3 regions of the Streptomyces sp. NPDC058741 genome follow, and region 3 is predicted to be linked to each of the others. Evidence: riboswitches for the same ligand, from Rfam matches in the RefSeq annotation. Region 3 holds a riboswitch; each other region holds the start of a gene.
The links. A riboswitch is a leader RNA that binds a small molecule or an ion and turns the genes downstream of it on or off. The one in region 3 is predicted to bind thiamine pyrophosphate.
Positions count from the first base shown of each region.

Region 1: linked by a shared signal. The riboswitch ahead of ACFW6P_RS25640 (thiamine ABC transporter substrate binding subunit) and the one ahead of thiO (glycine oxidase ThiO) in region 3 are both predicted to bind thiamine pyrophosphate.
Region 2: linked by a shared signal. The riboswitch ahead of thiC (phosphomethylpyrimidine synthase ThiC) and the one ahead of thiO (glycine oxidase ThiO) in region 3 are both predicted to bind thiamine pyrophosphate.

Region 1 covers NZ_JBHYQH010000039.1:36,959-44,543, reverse strand. The annotation lists gene pyrH (UMP kinase) at 1-275, shown strand, start outside; gene frr (ribosome recycling factor) at 443-1,000, shown strand; gene ACFW6P_RS25665 (phosphatidate cytidylyltransferase) at 1,000-2,151, shown strand; gene ACFW6P_RS25660 (SRPBCC family protein) at 2,285-2,734, shown strand; partial or broken gene ACFW6P_RS25655 (IS481 family transposase) at 3,129-3,248, shown strand; partial or broken gene ACFW6P_RS25650 (carboxymuconolactone decarboxylase family protein) at 3,248-3,421, opposite strand; gene rlmN (23S rRNA (adenine(2503)-C(2))-methyltransferase RlmN) at 3,629-4,735, shown strand; TPP riboswitch at 4,760-4,866, shown strand; gene ACFW6P_RS25640 (thiamine ABC transporter substrate binding subunit) at 4,943-6,028, shown strand; gene ACFW6P_RS25635 (ABC transporter permease) at 6,067-7,585, shown strand, end outside.
Region 2 covers NZ_JBHYQH010000003.1:83,646-91,230, forward strand. The annotation lists gene ACFW6P_RS03225 (YibE/F family protein) at 81-1,262, opposite strand; TPP riboswitch at 2,001-2,190, shown strand; gene thiC (phosphomethylpyrimidine synthase ThiC) at 2,183-3,985, shown strand; gene ACFW6P_RS03235 (hypothetical protein) at 4,293-5,162, opposite strand; gene ACFW6P_RS03240 (metallophosphoesterase) at 5,346-6,422, opposite strand; gene ACFW6P_RS03245 (LacI family DNA-binding transcriptional regulator) at 6,716-7,585, opposite strand, start outside.
Region 3 covers NZ_JBHYQH010000008.1:92,601-100,185, forward strand. The annotation lists gene metF (methylenetetrahydrofolate reductase [NAD(P)H]) at 1-483, opposite strand, end outside; gene thiE (thiamine phosphate synthase) at 579-1,241, opposite strand; gene ACFW6P_RS09240 (Rv2175c family DNA-binding protein) at 1,571-1,936, opposite strand; gene ACFW6P_RS09245 (NAD(P)/FAD-dependent oxidoreductase) at 2,038-3,279, opposite strand; partial or broken gene ACFW6P_RS09250 (hypothetical protein) at 3,312-3,660, opposite strand; TPP riboswitch at 3,712-3,823, shown strand; gene thiO (glycine oxidase ThiO) at 3,821-4,990, shown strand; gene thiS (sulfur carrier protein ThiS) at 4,987-5,187, shown strand; gene ACFW6P_RS09265 (thiazole synthase) at 5,190-5,987, shown strand; gene pknB (Stk1 family PASTA domain-containing Ser/Thr kinase) at 6,081-7,585, shown strand, end outside.

The sequences.
Region 1 (7,585 bases), on a different contig from region 3:
ACGCCGAGGCGCTGCTGATGGGCAAGAACGGTGTGGACGGGGTCTACGACTCCGACCCGAAGACCAACCCGGACGCCGTGAAGTTCGACCATCTCGGCTACGGCGAGGTGATCACGCGCGACCTCAAGGTCGCCGACGCGACGGCCGTGACCCTGTGCCGTGACAACAAGCTCCCGATCGTGGTCTTCGAGCTGCTGACCGAGGGCAACATCGCGCGGGCCGTCAAGGGTGAGAAGATCGGCACGCTGGTGGGGGACCCCGGCAGCCGGGACTGATACACCGAGTACCACCCCGTCCGGGGGACGGACGGGTCGGAGCCGGGCCGGGGGGATGGACAATGTCCCGCCGGTCGGGAACCGTGCAGAAGGAAGACGCGACGCAGCCGGCCGCCGCCCCACCTGGAACCGCAGCCGGGCCTACTCAAGACACGCAGGAGCAAGTGGTGATCGAAGAGACCCTCCTCGAGGCCGAGGAGAAGATGGAGAAGGCCGTCGTGGTCGCCAAGGAGGACTTCGCCGCGATCCGCACCGGCCGTGCGCACCCGGCGATGTTCAACAAGATCGTGGCCGACTACTACGGTGCGCCGACCCCGATCAACCAGCTGGCCTCGTTCTCGGTGCCCGAGCCGCGTATGGCCGTGGTGACCCCGTTCGACAAGAGCGCGCTGCGCAACGTCGAGCAGGCGATCCGCGACTCCGACCTGGGCGTCAACCCGAGCAACGACGGCAACATCATCCGAGTGGTGTTCCCCGAGCTGACCGAGGAGCGCCGCCGGGAGTACATCAAGGTCGCCAAGGGCAAGGGCGAGGACGCGAAGATCTCGATCCGCTCCGTGCGCCGCAAGGCCAAGGAAGCCATCGACAAGCTGATCAAGGACGGCGAGGTCGGCGAGGACGAGGGCCGCCGTGCGGAGAAGGAGCTCGACGACACCACCGCGAAGTACGTCGCGCAGGTGGACGAGCTCCTGAAGCACAAGGAAGCGGAGTTGCTCGAGGTCTGATGAACGACTCTTCCTGGGGGGCGCCGCCACAGGCCGGGTACTGGGGGCCCACCGACCAAGGGCATGGCCACGCATACGGCCGGAGCCCGGGCCACGGGCACGTCCGGATCCAAGGCCACGGGTACGTCCAGGGGGCCGCCCCGGCGGGTCCCGCATACGATGCGCAGGAAGCGCCTCAGACTCGGCCCATGCCCATCGTGCCCGACGCAGCCGCGTACGGCGGCAACCAGGATGACGACCGGGTGGCCGCTCCACCGAGCGGCCCTCCGGTACGAAGCGAGACGAATCCGGAGCCCATGCCCGACGCGTCACAGCCGGCGCCCAAGCCGCAGAAGAAGAGCGCGGGTCGCGACCTCAGTGCCGCGATAGGGGTCGGCGTCGGTCTCGGAGCGGTGATCGTCGCCTCGCTGTTCATCGTCAAGGCCGTGTTCGTCGGTGTCGTCGCGGTCGCCGTCGTCGTGGGGCTGTGGGAGCTGACCAAGCGCCTGGAGGAGCGCAAGGGCATCCGGGCGCCGCTCGTGCCGCTCGCGCTCGGCGGTGCCGCGATGGTCGTCGCCGGGTACGTCCGGGGCGCCGAGGGCGCGTGGGTGGCGATGGCGCTCACGACCCTGGCCGTGCTCGTCTGGCGCATGACGGAACCGCCCGAGAACTACCTGAGGGACGTCACCGCGGGCGTCTTCGCGGCGTTCTACGTGCCGTTCCTCGCGACGTTCGTCGCGTTGATGCTCACCGCGGACGACGGGTCGCAGCGGGTGCTCACCTTCCTGCTGCTCACCGTGGTCAGCGACACCGGTGCCTACGCCGTCGGCTGGCGGTTCGGCAGCCACAAGCTCGCCCCGCGCATCAGCCCCGGCAAGACCCGCGAGGGCCTGCTCGGCGCGGTGGCGTTCGCGATGGTCGCGGGCGCGCTGTGCATGCAGTTCCTGATCGACGACGGAGCCTGGTGGCAGGGTCTGGTGCTGGGCCTCGCCGTCGCGTGCACCGCCACGCTCGGCGACCTCGGCGAGTCCATGATCAAGCGGGACCTCGGCATCAAGGACATGGGCACCCTGCTGCCGGGGCACGGCGGCATCATGGACCGGCTCGACTCCCTGCTGCCCACCGCTCCGGTGGCGTGGCTGCTGTTCGTGCTGTTCGTCGGCTCCGGCTGACCCGGCCCCGCCTCGCCCGGCGAGCCCCCGCCCCACCGGGCGGGGGCTCGCCCGCTTCTCGCGGCCGTCTCGGGAAGACGACCGCGGGGACGAAGTGGGACGATGCTGATGTACCTGCAGCAAAGGGGCCATCATGTCCAGCATCAGAGAGACCATCGATGTCGACTGCCGTCCCGAGGACGTCTACGACTACGTCACGGACTCCTCGCACATGCCGGAGTGGCAGCTGAGCGCCGTGTCCGCCGAGCGCCTCGACAAAGGGCCCGTCGGTGTCGGCAGCCGGGTCCGCGTCACCCGGCACATGGGACGCCGGGTCATGCCGCAGACCATGGAGATCACCGAGTACGACCCGCCGCACAGCTGGGGCATGCGCGGCGTCGACGGCCCGGTCCGGGCCCTGGTGCACGGCGAGATCGAGCCCTTCGACGAGGGCCGCCGCTCCCACGTCACGATCGACGTCGACTTCGAGGGCCACGGCATGGGCAAGGTCCTGGTCCCCCTCGTCGTACGCCCGCAGATCCGCAAGGAACTCCCACGCAACGAGCGGCTCCTCAAGGACCGTCTGGAGCGCCCGGGGGAGTAGGCGGGCCCGAGGTGTGCGCTGCGACGTCATGGCGCGGCGCACACCCGGGACGGCTCAGCGAGATGTGAGCATCGGTTCTCGCCAGGGTGAGCTCACGCCCACGGGTCGGTGAACGACCCGCCGGGTACCGGCTTGGCGATGAGCGCTGTGGGGATGAAGAAGTTCACCTGTCCGATCGCGAACAGCAGCGTGGCAAGCGCCTTGGGCTCGTAGTGCTCGGCTGCCTGCGCCTACGGCGCGTCCGGGCCCCTCTCGCCGGCCGCGGACGGCTGCAACCCGGCTTCCACGCGTGCCGGCGCGGCACGCTCCGCACCCGTGAAGTACGGCGAGTCCCGCCAGGACGCCACTGAAGTGATCCGCTCCTTCGACTGCCCGCCCCTACCGCACGGAGACCGAACGACGCGAAGCGTTCCCCGGTTGGCTCCACACCTACAATCACCACCGCGGACACACCGCGCTGAAAGGCCAACCACCCGCCAGCCGCGTCCCCAACCTCACGGCTCAGTACACCTAGCGCAGGAAGCCCGTGTGCAACACGGTCAGGTAGGTGCTGCCGACGATCTGACCAGCACGGAGCTGGAACAGGCTGATCGTGGAGCGCGGTACCGAACCGTTGCCGGTGGCTCTGAACAGCGCCGTCGACACCTCCGCCAGCTCGGGAACGAGCTCCGCGGGATCGCCGGGCATCCGCGGAACCATCGGGATCTCCGCCGTGATCGAACATGTTTCCATCGCCTTCTCCTCAGGCCTTCAGGTTGCTGTCACCGTCCTGACGGATCGCGGCAGAGGAATGCGACACGGGAGGTGATCGACGACCAGCGGCGACCACCGACGCCGGGCGCCCGGGTCGGCAGGGGCAGGCCACCCGAGTCGATCTGCGACACTGATACAGCCATGCCTAAGCCCGGAGAACTCACATTCGTCGCCCCCCGCGGAGCCAAGAAGCCGCCGCGGCATCTTGCCGATCTCACTCCTGCCGAGCGCAAGGAGGCCGTCGCCGCGGTCGGGGAGAAGCCGTTTCGCGCCAAGCAGCTGTCGCAGCACTACTTCGCGCGGTACGCGCATGATCCGGAGCAGTGGACGGACATCCCCGCCCAGGCGCGCGGCCGGCTGCAGGAAGCGCTGCTGCCCGAGCTGATGACCGTCGTGCGGCATCTGTCGACCGACCAGGGCACCACCCGCAAGACGCTGTGGCGGCTGTTCGACGGGACGCTCGTCGAGTCCGTGCTGATGCGCTACCCGGACCGGGTGACCATGTGCATCAGCTCGCAGGCCGGGTGCGGGATGAACTGCCCGTTCTGTGCGACCGGGCAGGCGGGGCTGGACCGGAACCTGTCCACCGCCGAGATCGTGCACCAGATCGTGGACGGGATGAGAGCCCTCAGGGACGGGGAGGTCCCCGGCGGTCCCGCGCGGCTCAGCAACATCGTGTTCATGGGAATGGGCGAGCCGCTGGCGAACTACAACCGGGTCGTCGGTGCCATCCGGCGGCTGACCGACCCCGAGCCCGACGGGCTGGGTCTCTCACAGCGCGGGATCACCGTGTCGACGGTCGGGCTCGTCCCGGCCATCCACCGGTTCGCCGACGAGGGCTTCAAGTGCCGGCTGGCGATCTCGCTGCACGCCCCCGACGACGAGCTGCGCGACACCCTCGTCCCGGTGAACACGCGGTGGAAGGTCCGGGAGGTGCTGGACGCCGGTTTCGAGTACAGCGACAGGTCCGGACGGCGGCTGTCCGTCGAGTACGCGCTGATCCGCGACATCAACGACCAGGCCTGGCGCGGAGACCGGCTCGGGCGGCTGCTCAAGGGCAGGCCCGTGCACGTCAACCTCATCCCGCTGAACCCGACGCCCGGGTCGAAGTGGACCGCCTCCCGGCCCGAGGACGAGAAGGCGTTCGTCGAGGCCATCGCCGCCCACGGTGTGCCGGTGACGATCCGGGACACCCGTGGACAGGAGATCGACGGGGCGTGTGGTCAGCTCGCGGCCACCGAACGGTAGTCTGACCGGCGTAAGAACATCTGCATATTCCGACAGGGGAGCGCCACAGCGCTGAGAGTGCGGCACACGGCCGCAGACCCTCCGAACCTGGCCCAGGTCATTCTGGGTAGGGAGATCGGTCACCACTCGAGCTGTTGCGCCCTGGCCGGGACCTCGGAACGTCCCGGCCAGGGCCGCGTCTTCTCCTGGTCACCCAGGAGGAATCCAGTGAGCATCAACAGGAACCGGCTGACGGCGGCGGTCGTGGGGCTCGGGCTGGCCGGCACGCTCGCCGCGTGCGGCTCGTCCGGCGGCGGTCAGGGGTCCGGCGGCTCCAGGACCGTCACCCTCGTCAGCCACGACTCGTGGGCCGCGTCCGAGGACGTCATCGCCGCCTTCGAGAAGGAGTCCGGCTACAAGGTCGACGTCCTCAAGGACGGCGACGCCGGGCAGGCCGTGAACAAGGCCATCCTCACCAAGGACAACCCGCAGGGCGACGTCTTCTTCGGCGTCGACAACACCCTGCTCTCCCGTGCCCTCGACAACGGCCTGTTCCAGCCGTACGAGGCGAAGGGCTCGGAGCAGATCAAGGCCCAGTACCGGGTCGATCGGGAACGGCATCGCGTCACGCCCGTCGACACCGGCGACATCTGCGTCAACTACGACAAGAAGTACTTCGCCGACCGGGGTCTCGAGCCGCCGAAGAGCTTCGACGACCTGGTCAAGCCCGCCTACAAGAACCTGCTGGTCACCGAGAACGCCTCCTCGTCCTCGCCCGGCCTCGGATTCCTGCTCGGGACCGCCGCGCGGTACGGCGACGACGGCTGGCAGGGTTACTGGAAGAAGCTCAAGGCCAACGGTGTGAAGGTCGTCGACGGCTGGGAGCAGGCCTACAGCGAGGAGTTCTCCGGTTCGGCCGCGGGCAAGAAGGCCAAGGGCGACCGGCCGCTCGTCGTGTCGTACGCCTCCTCACCGCCCGCCGAGGTCGTCTTCGCCGATCCGAAGCCGAGCACGGCCCCGACCGGGGTCGCCGAGGGCACCTGCTTCCGGCAGGTCGAGTACGCCGGGCTGCTGAGCAACGCGAGGAACAGCGAGGGCGGCAAGGCGCTCCTCGACTTCCTGATCAGCGAGAAGTTCCAGAACGACATGCCGCTCAACATGTTCGTCTACCCGGTGCGCGCGGGCGCCCAGGTGCCGCCGGAGTTCGTCAAGTACGGGCCGCAGGCGAAGGATCCCGGGACCATGGACCCGGCGAAGATCGCCGAGAAGCGGGACGAGTGGATCAAGTCGTGGACGTCACTCGTACTGAAGTGACCGGCCGGGCGCGGGGCGCGGCGGCGCGGATCGGCCTGCTGGCCGTGCCCGTCGCGTTCTTCGCGGTCTTCTTCGCCTACCCCGTCGCCGCGATCGTCGCGCGCGGGCTGAAGGTGGACGGGGCCTGGCAGTTCGGGCGGCTGGGGGAGGTGCTGGCGCAGTCCGACGTCCGGCACGTCCTGTGGTTCACCACCTGGCAGGCCTTCGTCTCCACCGCGCTCACCTTGCTGATCGCGCTCCCCGGCGCGTACGTCTTCGCGCGCTTCGACTTCCCCGGCAAGCAGGTGCTGCGGGCGGTGGTGACGGTGCCGTTCGTGCTGCCGACGGTGGTCGTCGGCACGGCGTTCCTGGCGCTGGTCGGACGCGGCGGGCTGCTGGACGAGCTGTGGGGCCTACGGCTGGACACCACCGTCTGGGCGATCCTGCTCGCGCACGTCTTCTTCAACTACGCGGTGGTCGTACGCACCGTGGGCGGGCTGTGGGCGCAGCTCGACCCGCGGCAGGAGGAGGCCGCGCGGATGCTCGGCGCGTCACCGCTGAGGGCGTGGCGGCAGGTGACCCTGCCGGCCCTCGCCCCGGCCGTGGCCGCCGCCGCGCTCATGGTCTTCCTGTTCACCTTCACCTCCTTCGGCGTCGTCCAGATCCTCGGCGGGCCCACCTTCTCGACCCTGGAGGTGGAGATCTACCGGCAGACGTCGGAGATCTTCGACCTGTCCACTGCGGCCGTGCTGACGCTGATCCAGTTCGCCGCGGTGGGCGCCATCCTCGCCGTGCACGCCTGGACCGTGCGGCGGCGGGAGACCGCGCTGTGCCTGGTGGACGCGGCCACGACCGCGCGCCGGCCGCGCGGCGCCGGGCAGTGGGCGCTGCTCGGCGGGGTGCTCGCCACCGCCGTCGTTCTGCTGGTGCTGCCGCTCGCCGTGCTGGTGCGGCGCTCCCTGGACGCGCCCGGGTTCGGCTACTACCGGGCGCTGACGCGGGACGACGGGGGAGTGTTCCTGGTGCCGCCGATCGAGGCGATCGGCAACTCCCTGTCGTACGCCGCCGCCGCGACCGCCGTCGCCGTGGTGATCGGCGGGCTCGCCGCCGTCGCGCTGACCCGACGGGACGCGGGGCGGTTCGTGCGGGGCTTCGACGCGCTGCTGATGCTGCCGCTGGGGGTGTCGGCGGTGACCGTCGGCTTCGGCTTCCTGATCTCCCTCGACGAGCCGCCGCTGGACCTAAGGGCCTCGTGGATCCTCGTCCCGCTCGCGCAGGCGCTGGTCGGGGTGCCGTTCGTGGTGCGGACCATGCTGCCCGTGCTGCGGGCGGTGGACGCGCGGCTGCGGGAGGCGGCGTCGGTGCTGGGGGCCTCGCCCTGGCGGGTGTGGCGCGAGGTGGACCTGCCGATGGTGCGGCGCGCGCTGCTCGTCGCGGCCGGGTTCGCCTTCGCCGTGTCGCTCGGGGAGTTCGGGGCGACGGTGTTCATCGCCCGGCCCGACAACCCGACGCTGCCGGTGGCCGTGGCACGGCTGCTGGGGCGGCCCGGGGAGCTGAACTACGGCCAGGCGATGGCCC
Region 2 (7,585 bases), on a different contig from region 3:
GGCACAGTGGAGGAACGCTTCACCGGATGCCGCCGCCTCGTGCAGGAACGCTTCTCTGACGCATCCCCCGCCCACCGGCGTCAGCGCTTGCGGCGCCGGCCTCTCCCGCCCCGCGCCGGTGCGGCGGCCTCCGCGACGGCGGGCTCCCTTCCCGGACGGTCGGCCGAGACCACCAGCGCCGCCAGCGCCGTGGTGACCGGCACCGACGCGACCAGGCCGATCGACCCGACCAGTGTGCGCACGATCTCCTCCGCGACCAGCTCGCTGTTGGCGACCGTTCCCACCCCGCTCTGCGCGATGGAGAACAGCAGGAGCAGCGGCAGCGCGGCACCGGCGTAGGCGAGGACGAGCGTGTTGACGACCGAGGCGATGTGGTCGCGGCCGATGCGGATGCCCGCGCGGTAGAGCCCGCGCCAGCCCATCGACGGGTTGGCCTCGTGCAGCTCCCAGACCGCCGACGTCTGCGTGACCGTGACGTCGTCGAGGACACCGAGCGAGCCGATGATGACGCCGGCGAGCAGCAGACCGCTCATGTCGATCGTCGGGTAGAGGCCGTGGATCAGACCGGTGTTGTCGTCGGTGTTGCCGGTGAGTGCGGCCCAGTCGATGAACACCGAGCCCAGCAGGCCGATCAGCAACAGGGAGATCAGGGTGCCGAGCACCGCCACGGAGGTCCGGGCCGACAGGCCGTGACACATGTACAGGGCGATGAGCATGATGGCACTCGCGCCCACCACCGCCACGACCAGCGGGTTCGAGCCCTGCAGGATCGCGGGCAGGATGAAGAGGCTCAGCACCAGGAAGCTGACCGCCAGGGAGATCAGCGCCATGACACCGCGCAGCCGTCCGACGGCAACGACGGCGAGCGCGAAGATGCCGGCCAGCACCGCCAGGGGCACACGGCGGTTGACGTCGGTGACCGAGTACTGCAGCTCCCTCGGCGCGGAGGGCTCGTAGGCGACCACGACCTCCTGGCCCTCGTGCAGCTGGCGGGACTGGTCGGGCTGGACGATCTCCGTGAACGTCCGGCCCTTGTCCTTGCCGCTGTCGACCCGGATCGTGGCCCGCTTGCAGTCGCCCTTCTCCCGCTGCACCGCGGAGGAGCCCTCGGCGGTGGAGGTGTCGCCGGTCGGCGGCACGCCCTGGGCGCCGGCCTCCTGACAGCTCACCTCGACGACCTTGGTGACCGTGGCCTGCTGGGTCTGCCGGTCGAATCCGACGCCCGTGCGCTCGTGCGGCGGGGCGCCACCCGGCCACAGCACGGCGAGACCGACCAGGACCGCCGCGGCGAAGGGGATCAGGATCGCCGCGATGACCTTGCGCAGGTGCGTGGAGACCGGCGCGGCCGGACCGTGGCTGTGACTGTGCGAGTGGCCGTGGCCTCCGCCTGTGCCGCGGCCGGGATCGTTTCCGTCCCCGCCGCCGTGCCCTTCACCGCCGCCGTGCCCGTCACCGCCGCGACCGTGCCCTTCACCGCCGTGCCCGTGCCCGTGCCCGTGGTCTCCGCCCTGCCCGGCCCCGGAACCAGCGTCATGCCCGCCTCCGGGACCCTGTCCGGTCGCGGGACCGGTGCCGTACCCGTTTCCAGGCCCCTGTCTGCCCGCAGGGCCTGCACCGTACCCGTCTCCGGGGCCGAAGCCCCGCCCACCGTCCCGGTCGGTCTCGTGACCGCCTCCGGGCCCGGCACCCCGGCGGCTGCCGGGGCCGTAGTCACCGGTGGGGCCGGACGCGTGTCCGCCGGGAGCGCCGGCGCCACGCTCGGGGCCGGCGCCGAAACGCGCACCCGGCACGTACCGCTGCCCGTGGGCAGGCGTGTGCCCGCCCCCGGCGGCGTCATCAGGGCCGCCTCCCGGGCCGTTGCCGTGTCCGGCGCCGGAGCCGCGGGGCGGTTCGGGCGGTGGGTACGGAGGTCGGTTCGTCGTGGTCACCGCCCGATCATCGCAAGAACGAGGGGGGCCCTCTGTTCACCGCGCCAAGATTGCCGCTAGCGTGGAGTCACCTTTTGTACACGCGGGAGCTCGGAGCACCGGGCTGAGAGGGCGCTGACCTCCGTCCCAGCGATGTTTCACATGAAACATCACCGAAGTCGAGTGATGTTTCACACGGAATGTCGGCAGACGGAAATGGCTGCGTCGACCGCCGAACCTGTTACCGGGTAATGCCGGCGTAGGGAGTAGGTCTCATGACCAACAAGGACGTACGCACGCCTGCCTCCGTTCAGGACGCTCAGTCCGAGGAGGCCGGGAAGTCCATCGGCTGGCACAAGGCATACGTCGAGGGCACCCGCCCCGACCTGCGGGTGCCGGTCCGCCAGGTGCACCTCACCAACGGGCGGTCGGTCACGCTGTACGACACCTCCGGCCCGTACACCGATCCGCTCGTCGAGACCGACGTGCGCAGGGGCCTGCCGCCGCTGCGTGAGAACTGGATCGTCGCCCGCGGCGACACCGAGGAGTACGCGGGCCGCCCCGTCCGTCCCGAGGACGACGGCATCAAGCACACCTCGCCCCGGGGCGGCCTGCGCAACCTCGACGCGGTCTTCCCCGGCCGGCCCCGACAGCCTCGCCGCGGCAGGGACGGGAAGGCGGTCACGCAGCTCGCGTACGCCTGCAACGGCGAGATCACGCCCGAGATGGAGTACGTGGCGCTGCGGGAGAACGTCGACCCGGAGGTGGTCCGCGAGGAGATCGCGGCGGGCCGGGCGGTGCTCCCGGCCAACGTCAACCACCCGGAGATCGAGCCGATGATCATCGGTAAGCGGTTCCTGGTGAAGGTCAACGCCAACATCGGCAACTCGGCCGTGACCTCCTCCATCGAGGAGGAGGTCGAGAAGATGACCTGGGCGACCCGCTGGGGCGCCGACACGGTCATGGACCTCTCCACCGGCCGCAACATCCACACCACGCGCGAGTGGGTGCTGCGCAACTCCCCCGTCCCCATCGGCACGGTGCCGCTCTACCAGGCCCTGGAGAAGGTCGATGGCCGGGCCGAGGAGCTGACCTGGGAGATCTACAAGGACACCGTCATCGAACAGGCCGAACAGGGCGTGGACTACATGACGGTCCATGCCGGAGTACGCCTGGCGTACGTCCCGCTCACCGCCCACCGCAAGACCGGCATCGTCTCCCGCGGCGGCTCCATCATGGCCGCGTGGTGCCTCGCGCACCACAAGGAGTCGTTCCTGTACGAGAACTTCGAGGAACTCTGCGAGATCCTCGCCGCGTACGACGTGACGTACTCCCTCGGCGACGGCCTGCGGCCCGGGTCGATCGCGGACGCCAACGACGAGGCCCAGTTCGCCGAGTTGAGGACCCTCGGGGAACTCAACCGGATCGCGAGGCGTTTCCACGTGCAGACCATGATCGAGGGCCCGGGCCACGTCCCGATGCACAAGATCAAGGAGAACATCGACCTTCAGCGGGAGATCTGCGATGAAGCCCCGTTCTACACGCTCGGCCCGCTGACCACGGACATCGCGCCGGCGTACGACCACATCACGTCCGGCATCGGTGCCGCGATGATCGCCTGGTGGGGCACCGCCATGCTGTGCTACGTCACGCCCAAGGAGCACCTGGGCCTGCCCAACCGTGACGACGTCAAGACCGGCGTCATCACCTACAAGATCGCCGCCCACGCGGCCGACCTCGCCAAGGGACACCCGGGTGCCCAGGAGTGGGACGACGCGCTGTCCGACGCCCGGTTCGAGTTCCGGTGGGAGGACCAGTTCAACCTGGCCCTCGACCCTGACACGGCACGGGAGTTCCACGACGAGACCCTGCCGGCGGAACCGGCCAAGACGGCTCACTTCTGCTCGATGTGCGGTCCCAAGTTCTGCAGCATGAAGATCAGTCAAAGCATCACGGAGCGCTTCGGTGGTGCGGCGGCTGATGGGGCATCGGCTGAGGAGATCGCCGAGGGGATGCTCCAGAAGTCGAAGGAGTTCGCCGAGGCGGGCAACCGGGTGTACCTGCCGATCGCCGACTGAGTCTGAAGCGCTGGAGTCGACGACTCGCGGGACGCACCTCCACGCCAGGCCGCGGGAGACCGGGAGTACGTATCTCCAGGCGCGGACGAGCAGGGCCGTCGCCGATCGCCGGGAGCACCGGACCATCGGCGTCGTGTCGTTCCGGCCGACGGCGGTGATCAGGCATCCGCGGTGCGACGACCGCATCCACCGATGGGCGCCGACGGCACCAGCGCTGTACCACCTCGCGCTGGTGCGTGCCTTCGGCCGCCGCAGGCGGAACGAGTCGAGGCGCAGGTGCTCCGCCGGCCGTGAGGCCGGCCGGCGGCTATTCCGGCTGGTGTTCCGGGCCTCCGAAGTCCGGGCTGGTGTAGTCGGGGCTGCTGAAGCTCGGCCGCGAGCCGCCCCGGCTGCCGTCGTCCGGGCTGGTGAAGCCCGGGCGGTCGTAGCCGAGGTGTGGTATGCGGCTGACCGGGGTGGTCGAGGACGCGGGGTGCAGGGCCGCGGCCGCGCCCGGGTCCGCGAGGGCTTCCCGCAGGAAGGGCAGGACACCCCGTTCCAGCAGGGCCCCGCGCCAGGCCTCCCTGGCCTCGGCCACTTCCCTGCGCATCTCGTCGTACGGACCGTCCTCGGCCGACGGCTTGTTGCGCAGGGCGGTGACCAGCAGACCCACGGCGGCGACGAGGATCGCGACCGCGGTGACGGCGCCGAAGACCCAGCCCGTCGTGAGCATGGTCCGGGCGAACGCCGGATCGGGGTCGAGCACCCGCAGGACGTAGCCGACGAGCAGGAAGATCGCCGCCGCCGTGCCGGCCAGGACGGGTGCCAGGACGGCGACGACGGCGACGGCGCCCGCGCCGGCGGTCTCGGCGACCTCTCCCATGGTGGCGGCGATGCCCGCCGCGCCCCCGCCCGGCTCGGAGGAGCCGGGCGCGCGCCCGGACGCCGGGTCGGACGGCGCCGGCCGGCGCAGATCCTCACGGACCTTGACGTAGTGCTGGTACTCGGTCGACGCGGCTGCCGTGATCAGCGCCGTGGCGTTGAGCGCCATGGTGCGCAGTTGCTCGGGGTTGAGCCGCTGTCCGACAGCGGCAAGTTCCGGACGGTGTGGTGCGGAGCGCAGCGCCTCATCGAGGACCCGCTCGTAGTCCTGGCGGTCCTCGCTCAGCAGGTGCTGCGGAACGCTGTTCATGTGCATCCCCCGATGCTCCGTAGGGCTTGGGGCTCGGCATGCTGACGAGCCGTCGGGCAGAAACGGAGGGGAGCCTGCTACGGACACGCCGATGGTAGAGCGGTGACGGTGGGCGGTGACAGGGGATTTACCGAAATTGGCCCGTCACCGGTCCTGCCCTGTGGCGGCGGGCGCCCGGCCGGTGAACGCTCACGAGGGCAGAGGCAGTTGCTGGACCAGCAGCTTGCCGGCCATGGTGACACCGCCGTCCATCGCGATGGCGAGTCCGTCGGCGTAGACGTGCGGCCCCTCGACCACCGGGGCGCCCCTGTCCTCGTCCTCCTCGGAGCCGACCTCGCCCAGCAGATACGGGATCGGGCTGTGGCCGTGAACGACACGGGTGCCGCCGTACGTATCGAGGAGGGAACGGACGGCGTCCGCGCCGCCCTCGTCGCGGAAGGAGAACCGCTTGGTGAACTTGCGGAACAGGTCCCAGACCTCGTCCGCGTCGTTGCGCGTGAGGGTCTCGCGGACGGTGTCGTTGACCTCTTCGATGGAGCGTCCGTAGTCCAGGTAGGCGGTGGTGTCGGAGTGCACGAGCAGGTGGCCGTCGACCTCCTCGACGGCGTCCAGGCGGGACATCCACTGCAGGTGGTGGTCCTGGAGGCGGTCCATGTCGGTCTTCTGGCCGCCGTTGAGCAGCCAGGCGGCCTGGAAGGTGGCGGTACCGGCGCCCGAGTTGACGGGGGTGTCGCCGAACCGCTTGGCGCCGAGCAGCAGCAGCTCGTGGTTGCCCATGAGCGCCTTGCAGTAGCCGCCGGCCGCCGCCGCCTCGGCGGACAGCCGCATCACCAGGTCGATGACGCCGATGCCGTCCGGGCCGCGGTCGGTGAAGTCGCCGAGGAACCACAGGCGGGCGGTGCCGGCGCACCAGTGGCCCGCGGCGTCGAGCAGGCCCTTCTCCTGGAGGGCGGTCACCAGCTGGTCGAGGTAGCCGTGCACGTCGCCCACGACGTACAGCTGGCCCTGCCCGATGGTGGACTGCGGGGCCGCGGTGTTCTCGGGTTCGACGGTCACCTGGACAGTGTCACCCCGGTTGATGACGGGGAGGTCGCGCTGGGTCGGCGTGTATCCCTCGGGACAGGTCTCCTCGGACGGTGGGACGACCTCGCCGGGATGGACGCTGTGGACGTACGGACCGGTCTCGTGGACGTACGCCGGCACCCGGAAGTCGCGCAGCGTCGCCGTCCGCTCCACCTCGGGTCCCTGACCGGCCCCCTGAGTCATCGACCCCTCCACCTCGCGCCGCATCTGCACCGCATCGGACTGCCTGGTCGTAGCGGTCCGCCGGTGTCGTGGGCCCATCATAGGAATGCGGATCGCGCCCTGTGATGACCCAGGGGTGGTGAATCAGAGCAAGACTCCGGTTCACCGCGGCTTTCGCCCCGATTGAGCCGGGCTTCGGCCGTCGTGTGACCGTCCTCGCCCGCACGCGCCGCGCGAGAACGGTCTCCTCCCACTGGGGACCGGCCCCGTCTTCTCCCCGCGAGCGCGGCCTTCCCCCGTGTCTGAACCGTGGCCTACGTCGTCCCGGGTGACCGCGGCGCGCTGACCGTCGTGCGCGGCGGGCGTCGCTGGGACGACGTGCGCACGATCAGCTCCGTCGGTATCACCTGCTGGACCGTACGCTCGGATTCCACGCCCTCGATGGCGTCGATGAGCAGCTGCACCACCGCCGTGCCGATGCGCCGCGGTTTCAGGGAGAGCGTGGTGATCGGCGGCTCGGTGCCGGCGTACACGGTGGACTCGCTGCAGCAGACCAGCAGCAGGTCGTCGGGGACGCGCAGTCCGTAGCGGCGGGCTGCGGCGAGCAGGTCGGTGCCGTTCGGGTCGAAAAGCCCGTAGACGGCGTCGGGGCGGTCGGGGCGGGCGAGCAGCCGGTCGGCGGCCACGGCGCCGGCGCACGGGTCGTGCGCGGGATAGGCCTCGTACACCGGATCCTGGCCGACCCGCTCGCACCAGCGCAGGTACGCGGTGGTCGACAGGTGGGTGTAGGTGTCCGTGGTGGTCCCGGTGAGCAGGCCGATGCGGCGGGCGCCGGCGTCGGCCAGGTGGTCGAGGATGCCGAGGACGGCGGCCTCGTGGTCGTTGTCGACCCAGGCCGTGACCGGCAGCGAGCCGGCGGGACGCCCGTCGGAGACGACCGGCAGGCCCTGCCGGACGAGTTCGCTGACCACGGGGTCCTGGTCGGAGGGGTCGATGACGACCGTGCCGTCCAGGGCGACGTTCGACCAGACGTCGTGGCGGGAGGTCGCGGGCAGGATGACCAGGGCGTAGCCGCGGGCGAGCGCGGCGGAGGTGGCGGCGCGGGCCATCTCGGCGAAATAGGCGAACTCGGTGAAGGTGAAAGGTTCATCCCCGTACGTGGTCACGGTCAGGCCGATGAGGCC
Region 3 (7,585 bases):
GAAGGCGGCGACGCCGACACAGAAGTCCCCGGAGGCCTTGATCAGCTCGACGAGCTCGGCGGCGTACGCCAGGCCGCGGGGGTGCGGCACCCACTCGCCCATCGGGTCGCCGGGCGGGTCGCCGCGCAGGGCGAGCATGTTGCGGATCCCGGCGTCGGCGTACTGGCCGATGATGTTGCGCAGGTCCGCCACCGAGTGGTCCACCGCGGTGAGGTGGGCGATCGGCGTCAGGGTGGTGTCGGAGGCGATGGCCTCGGTCGCCTTGACCGTGCCCGCGCGGGTGGAGCCGCCGGCACCGTAGGTCACGGAGACGAAGTCGGGGGCCACGGCCTCGACGCGCCGCAGCGCGTTCCACAGCATCCGCTCGCCCTTCGGGGTCTTCGGGGCGTAGAACTCGAACGAGTACGTCGTCTTGCCGGTCGCGAGCATGTCGCGGACGGTGCGCGCGTGGTCCGACCTGATGGATGCGGTGCCGAGGGCCATACCGGCAGGTTAGCCAGGGGCGGTCGGTCCCCCAACCGGGCACCGGGAATTGCCCCATATGCCCTCTTGTTGTCCACCCCTTGGACAAACCGCCGTCACGTCCCCTCACGCAGCCGCTTCGCGAAGGAGGCCGCCGCCGCACCCGGGTCGTCGGCCTCGGTGATCGCCCGTACGACGACGACGCGCCGGGCGCCCGCCTCCAGGACCTGGTCGAGGTTGCCGAGGTCGATGCCGCCGATGGCGAACCAGGGACGGTCGGTGCCGAGGGCGGCGGTGGAGCGGACGAGGTCCAGGCCGGGGGCGTGGCGGCCGGGCTTGGTGGGGGTGGGCCAGCAGGGGCCGGTGCAGAAGTAGTCCACGCCCTCCTGCACGGCGGCCGCGGCGGCCTCGTGCCCGGCGTGGGTGGAGCGGCCGATCAGGACGTCGTCGCCGAGGATCGCCCGGGCCGCGCGAACCGGCAGGTCGCCCTGGCCGAGGTGCAGGACGCCGGCGCCGGCGGCGTGGGCGACGTCCGCGCGGTCGTTGACCGCGAGCAGCTTGCCGTGCCGGGCGCAGGCGTCGGCGAGGACGGCCAGGTGCTCCAGCTCCTCGGCCGCCTCCATGCCCTTGTCGCGCAGCTGCACGATGTCCACCCCGCCCGCCAGCACGGCGTCCGCGAACTCCGCCAGGTCGCCCTGCCGTGTACGGGCGTCCGTGCAGAGGTAGACCCGGGCGTCGGCGAGCCGGGCTCGTGCGGCGGTGACGGTGGTGCCGGGCATGTGGGTCCCCCTGAGGTGTCGGTGGCTGTGGCGCACGGGTGCCGGTGCCGGCGGCTGTGGCGCGCGGGTGCCGGTGACCGGGGCGCACGGGTGCGCCCCGGTCGGACCGGTGGCGTGCCGCGTGGCTGCTCTCGGGTGCCGCAGCGGCCGCCCCGGGCACCTTACGCCCCGCTCCGCGGGCGGGGCACGGCCCGGCGGGGCACGGCCGGGAACGGCGCGGCCCACCCCGGGCCGTGGCCCTCGCGGACCACGGCCCCACACCGGGCGGTTTGTTCGGGCCCGGGTCCGCTCTCACGGCACCGGGCGGTTGTTCGGCCGTCGAGGTCGGGTCAGACCGCGAGCGCCTGGGCGCGGCGCTTCACCTCCGTGCCGCGGTTCTCGCTCAGAGCCTGCGCGGGGGTGCCGGGCAGGCTGGGGTCGGGAGTGAAAAGCCACTCCAGCATCTCTTCGACCGTGAAGCCGTCGTCCCGCAGCAGCGTCAGGGTGCCGGACAGGCCCTTGACGACCTTGTCCCCGTCGATGAAGGCGGCGGGGACGTGCAGCGCGCGGTTCTCACCGCGGCGTACGGCGATGAGCTGGCCCTCCTTGACCAGCTGCCGGACGCGCGTCACCTCGACGCCGAGCATCTCGGCGATGTCGGGGAGAGTGAGCCAGGCGGGGACGAGAGCATCGATCTTTGCGTCAATCTCGGTCACGGAAACAAGCCTGCCATCCGCCGCTGACAGCCGGAAGTCGGCCCGGTCCACCCGGGCGCATGCGCGGGGCGGGTCCCTGCCCCGCGCATGCGCCCGCGGCCCTACGCGGCAGCCGCCTTCAGTGGTCTGGCGGGGTCCACCAGCAGCACCGGGTTCATCGGTGTGCCCGACTCGATCAGACGCCGGCCCTGCGCCAGGTCCCGGGGCCGGCCCACCGCCAGCAGCGCGACCAGCCGTTCGCCGCGCAGCCAGCACACCGTCCAGGCCGGGCCCGACGGGTCGCCCCGCCACAGCGTCCGGTCCGCGCCCGCATGGTGCCCGGCGTACTGCACGAACCGCCCGAACTGCTCGGACCAGAAGTACGGCACCGGGTCGTAGACCGCCGGCATCTCCCCCGTGGCCCGGCCGGCGATGTTCGCGGCGACCGTGCGCGGCCCCTGCAGGGCGTTGTCCCAGTGGTGCACCAGCAGGCGCTCGCCGTAGCGGCCCGAGGGAAAGGAGGCGCAGTCGCCGACCGCGTACACGTCGGGCACGGAGGTGCGCAGGTGCTCGTCGGCCAGGATCTCCCCGTGCGCGCCCAGTTCGATCCCGGACCCGGCCAGCCAGGCCGTCGCGGGGCGGGCACCGATGCCGACGACGACCGCGTCCGCGGGCAGCCGCGAGCCGTCGTCGAGGTACACCGCGCCGGGCCCCACGCGCTCCACGCGCGCGTGCGTCCGCAGCACCGCGCCCGCGTCGGCGTACCAGCCGGCCATCGGCGCGGCGACCTCGGGCGGCAGCGCCCCGGCCAGCGGCCGGTCGGCGGCCTCCACGACGGTCACCGCGCAGCCCGCCTCCCGGGCGGCGGTGGCGAACTCCGCGCCGATCCAGCCCGCCCCGACGACCACGATCGCACCCTGCCCCGCCAGCACAGGCCGCAGCCGCTCGGCGTCGTCGAGGGTGCGCAGCAGATGCACGCCCGGCTCGTGCTCCGCGCCGGGCAGCCGGAGCGGATCGGCCCCGGTCGCGGCGACCAGGACGTCGTAGGGGACGGGCCCGTCCCGGGTGTCCAGCTCGTGGTCGCCGGGGCGCAGCCGCAGCACCTCGCAGCCGAGCCGCAGTTCGATGCCGAGGGCCGCGAAGTCCACGTCGAAGGCGGAACCCTCGGACTTGCCGAGCAGGACGGCCTTGGACAACGGGGGCCGGTCGTAGGGCTGGTGGGGCTCGGCGCCGATCAGGACCACGTCGCCGGCGAAGCCCCGCTCGCGCAGGGCGACCGCGGTCTGCACCCCGGCCATGCCCGCGCCCGCCACGACCACGCGCCGCGGCGCGGACGACCCTGGTTCCCGCGTCTGCTCGCTCACCTGATCACCATAGACAACTGACACCCCGTCAGTCAGTGCTCGTGCGCCGTGACCTGGTCCACAACGCTGGTCCCGCTGCCCTGCTGGGACTCCCACTCCCAGCTCTCCTCCAGCCGCACCCGCCCGTCGGGCAGCTCCACGACCGTCGACACGCAGTGCCCCGAGGAGGTGGACCCGTCCCGCTTGAGCTGGACGTACCGGAAATCCAGCCTGTCACCTTCCCGCATACCCACGAGATGCCCGTGTACGACGTCCGCCCGCGTAGTCGGCCCAGATCCGCCCGTCCCGCTCGTGGTGGGTGAACCGGGTGCGGGTCCCCACCTGGCCCGGGGCCCGGTCGGCGACCGGGGCGAGGACGAGACCGTCGAGCGATCGGGCCATGGGCGAGGCTCCCTTACTGCGGTGTGCCGGCTCGGGCTAGGGTGGCCGACGTAGAGCACTCGCGGGAGCCCGGACGCACCGGGCTGAGAGGGAGGCTGGCGGCCTCCGACCGTACGAACCTGATCCGGGTCATGCCGGCGAAGGGAGGGGCTGGACGCCCATGTCGCGTACGCCGACCTCAGACGTCCTCGTCATCGGGGGCGGGATCATCGGCCTGGTCACGGCCTGGCGGGCCGCGCAGCGCGGGCTCTCCACGGCCGTGCTGGACCCCGAGCCGGGCGGCGGCGCCGCCCGGGTGGCGGCCGGGATGCTGGCCGCCGTCACGGAACTGCACTACGGCGAGCAGACCCTGCTCGGCCTGAACCTCGCCTCCGCCCGGCGCTACCCGGACTTCGCCGCGGAGCTGACCGAGCTGACCGGCCACGACCTCGGCTACCGCCGCTGCGGCACCCTCGCCGTGGCCCTGGACGCCGACGACCGGACCCACCTGCGCGAACTGCACGCCCTGCAGCAGCAGTCGGGCCTGGAGTCGCAGTGGCTGCCGGGGCGGGAGTGCCGCCGGCTCGAGCCGATGCTCGCACCCGGGGTGCGCGGCGGGCTGCGGGTCGACGGCGACCACCAGATCGACCCGCGGCGGCTGGCCGCGGCGCTGGTCGAGGCGTGCGAGCGGGCGGGCGTGGCCGTCCACCGGGAGTGGGCCGAGCGGCTCACCGTCGCACGGGACCGGGCCACGGGTGCCGTCACGGCCGGCGGGACCACGCTGGGAGCCGGGCGCGTCGTACTGGCCGCGGGCAGCCTGAGCGGGCGGCTCGCGGGCGTCCCCGAGGACGTGCTGCCGCCGGTGCGGCCGGTGAAGGGACAGGTCGTGCGGCTGACCATGCCGGGGCGGCACGGGCCGTTCCTGAGCCGGACCGTCCGCGCGGTGGTGCGGGGCAGCCACGTCTACCTGGTGCCGCGCGAGAGCGGCGAGCTGGTGATCGGGGCGACCACCGAGGAGCAGGGCTGGGACACCACCGTGACCGCGGGCGGCGTGTACGAGCTGCTGCGCGACGCGCACGAGCTGGTCCCGGGCATCACCGAGCTGCCGCTCACCGAGACCCGGGCCGGGCTGCGGCCGGGCTCCCCGGACAACGCCCCGCTGCTCGGCCCGACCGGTCTGGACGGGCTGCTGCTGGCCACCGGGCACTACCGCAACGGCGTCCTGCTCACACCGGTCACCGGCGACGCCCTGGCGCACGCCCTGGTCACGGGCGAACTGCCCGAGGAGGCCCGGCCCTTCACCCCGCGGCGCTTCCACGCCGCGACCGCACTCACGGAGCAGCCCGTATGAACATCTCCGTCAACGGGGAGCCCCGGGACGTCCGGCCCGGCACGGCTCTCGACACCGTCGTGAGGTCGCTGACCGCCTCGCCCTCCGGGGTGGCCGCCGCCCTCAACGAAAACGTCGTCCCGCGCGCACAGTGGCCTTGCACACCGCTGTCCGAGGGGGACCGCGTGGAAGTCCTCACCGCCGTCCAAGGAGGCTGACGATGGCCGACGATCCGTTCGTCCTCGGTGGTACGTCCTTCACGTCCCGCCTGATCATGGGCACGGGCGGGGCGCCCAGCCTCGACGTGCTGGAGCGGTCGCTGGTGGCCTCCGGCACGGAGCTGACGACGGTCGCGATGCGCCGCGTGGACGCCTCGGTGCACGGCTCGGTGCTGTCCGTCCTCGACAAGCTCCGCATCCGGGTGCTGCCCAACACGGCGGGCTGCTTCACCGCCGGCGAGGCCGTCCTGACCGCCCGCCTCGCGCGCGAGGCGCTCGGCACGGACCTGATCAAACTGGAGGTCATCGCCGACGAGCGCACCCTGCTGCCGGATCCGATCGAGCTGCTGGACGCCGCCGAGACGCTGGTCGACGACGGTTTCACGGTGCTGCCGTACACCAACGACGACCCGGTGCTGGCGCGCAGGCTGGAGGACGCCGGCTGCGCGGCGATCATGCCGCTGGGCTCACCGATCGGCTCGGGGCTCGGCATCCGCAACCCGCACAACTTCCAGCTGATCGTCGAGCACGCGCGCGTGCCGGTGATCCTGGACGCGGGGGCCGGCACGGCGTCGGACGCGGCGCTGGCGATGGAGCTGGGGTGCGCGGGTGTGATGCTCGCCTCGGCGGTGACACGGGCCCGGGAGCCGGTGCTGATGGCCGACGCGATGCGGCACGCCGTGGAGGCGGGCCGGCTGGCGTACCGCGCCGGGCGCATCCCGAGGCGGCATTTCGCGCAGGCGTCCTCCCCCGCGGAGGGCAGGGCCGTCCTGGACCCGGAGCGGCCCGCCTTTCGCTAGACCGCCGGCGACACGTCACAGGTCGGCTGCAGTCCCGACCCGGATTCCGGCGGCGGGACAGGGGTGTCGGCGGTGACTCGTACACTCGCCTGCGTGGACACGACCCTTCAGGACCCCTTGGTCGGGCAGGTGCTCGACGGCCGGTACCGCATCGACGCGCGGATCGCGGTCGGCGGGATGGCCACGGTCTACCGGGCCGTGGACACCCGGCTCGACCGGGTCCTCGCGCTCAAGGTGATGCACCCCTCGCTCGCGGTCGACGGCTCGTTCGTCGAGCGGTTCATCCGCGAGGCGAAGTCCGTGGCCCGGCTGGCGCACCCGAACGTGGTGCAGGTCTTCGACCAGGGCACCGACGGCTCGTACGTCTACCTCGCCATGGAGTACGTGGCGGGCTGCACCCTGCGGGACGTGCTGCGCGAGCGCGGGGCCCTGCAGCCGCGCGCCGCCCTGGACATCCTGGAGCCGGTCCTGGCCGCGCTCGGCGCCGCGCACCGCGCCGGGTTCGTGCACCGCGACATGAAGCCCGAGAACGTCCTGATCGGGGACGACGGCCGGGTCAAGGTCGCCGACTTCGGCCTGGTCCGGGCCGTGGACACGGTGACGAACACCACCGGCACCGTCCTCGGCACGGTCTCGTACCTGGCCCCCGAGCAGGTAGAGGACGGCACCGCCGACCCCCGCGTCGACGTGTACGCGTGCGGCGTGATGCTCTTCGAGATGCTGACCGGCGACAAGCCGCACGAGGGCGACTCCCCGGCCGTGATCCTCTACAAGCACCTGCACGAGGACGTCCCGCCGCCCTCGGCCGCCGTGCCCGGCCTGGCCCACGAGCTGGACGAGATGGTCGCCTCGGCGACGGCCCGTACCCCGGAGATCCGCCCGTACGACGCGGTGGCGCTGCTCGCGCAGGTCCGCGACGGGCGCGCACGGCTGAGCCCGGACGAACTGGACGCGGTGCCGCCGCGGGCGCTCGCCCCGGACCACGACAACGCCGACGACCGGACGAGCGTGATCCCGCGGGTGCTGACCACCCCCACGCTCGACTTCACCCGGGCGGCCGCACCCCCGTCGGACCCGCTGCCCCCCGGTGAGGCCGGGGAGGGCTCCGAGGCCGCCCTCCACCGCACGAGCCGGCTCGCCTCCCCGCCCCCGCCTCCCCCGGCCCGGCGCCGCACGGGCTCCCGGCGCGGTCCCGTGTCGATCGTCGTCGCCGCCCTGCTCGCGGTGGGCCTGGTCGCCGGCTTCTGGTACATCAACTCGGGCCAGTTCACCAAGGTCCCGCCGCTGCTGACGAAGACCCAGGAGCAGGCCGAGGACCGGCTGGCGGACGCCGGTCTGGAGCTCGGCAAGGTCGAGCACGCCTACAGCGACACGGTGGAGCGCGGCCGGATCATCAGCACCGACCCGGAGCCCGGGGCGCGCATCCGGGGCAACGACGCGGTGAGCATCACCCTCTCCGACGGGCCCGAGACGGTGCGGGTGCCCGCGCTGGCGGGCCGGGAGCTGGACGAGGCCCGGTCCCGGCTCAAGGAGGACGGGCTGGAGCCGGGCATGGTCACGCGGGAGTTCAGCGAGGACGTGCGGCGCGGCTCGGTGAT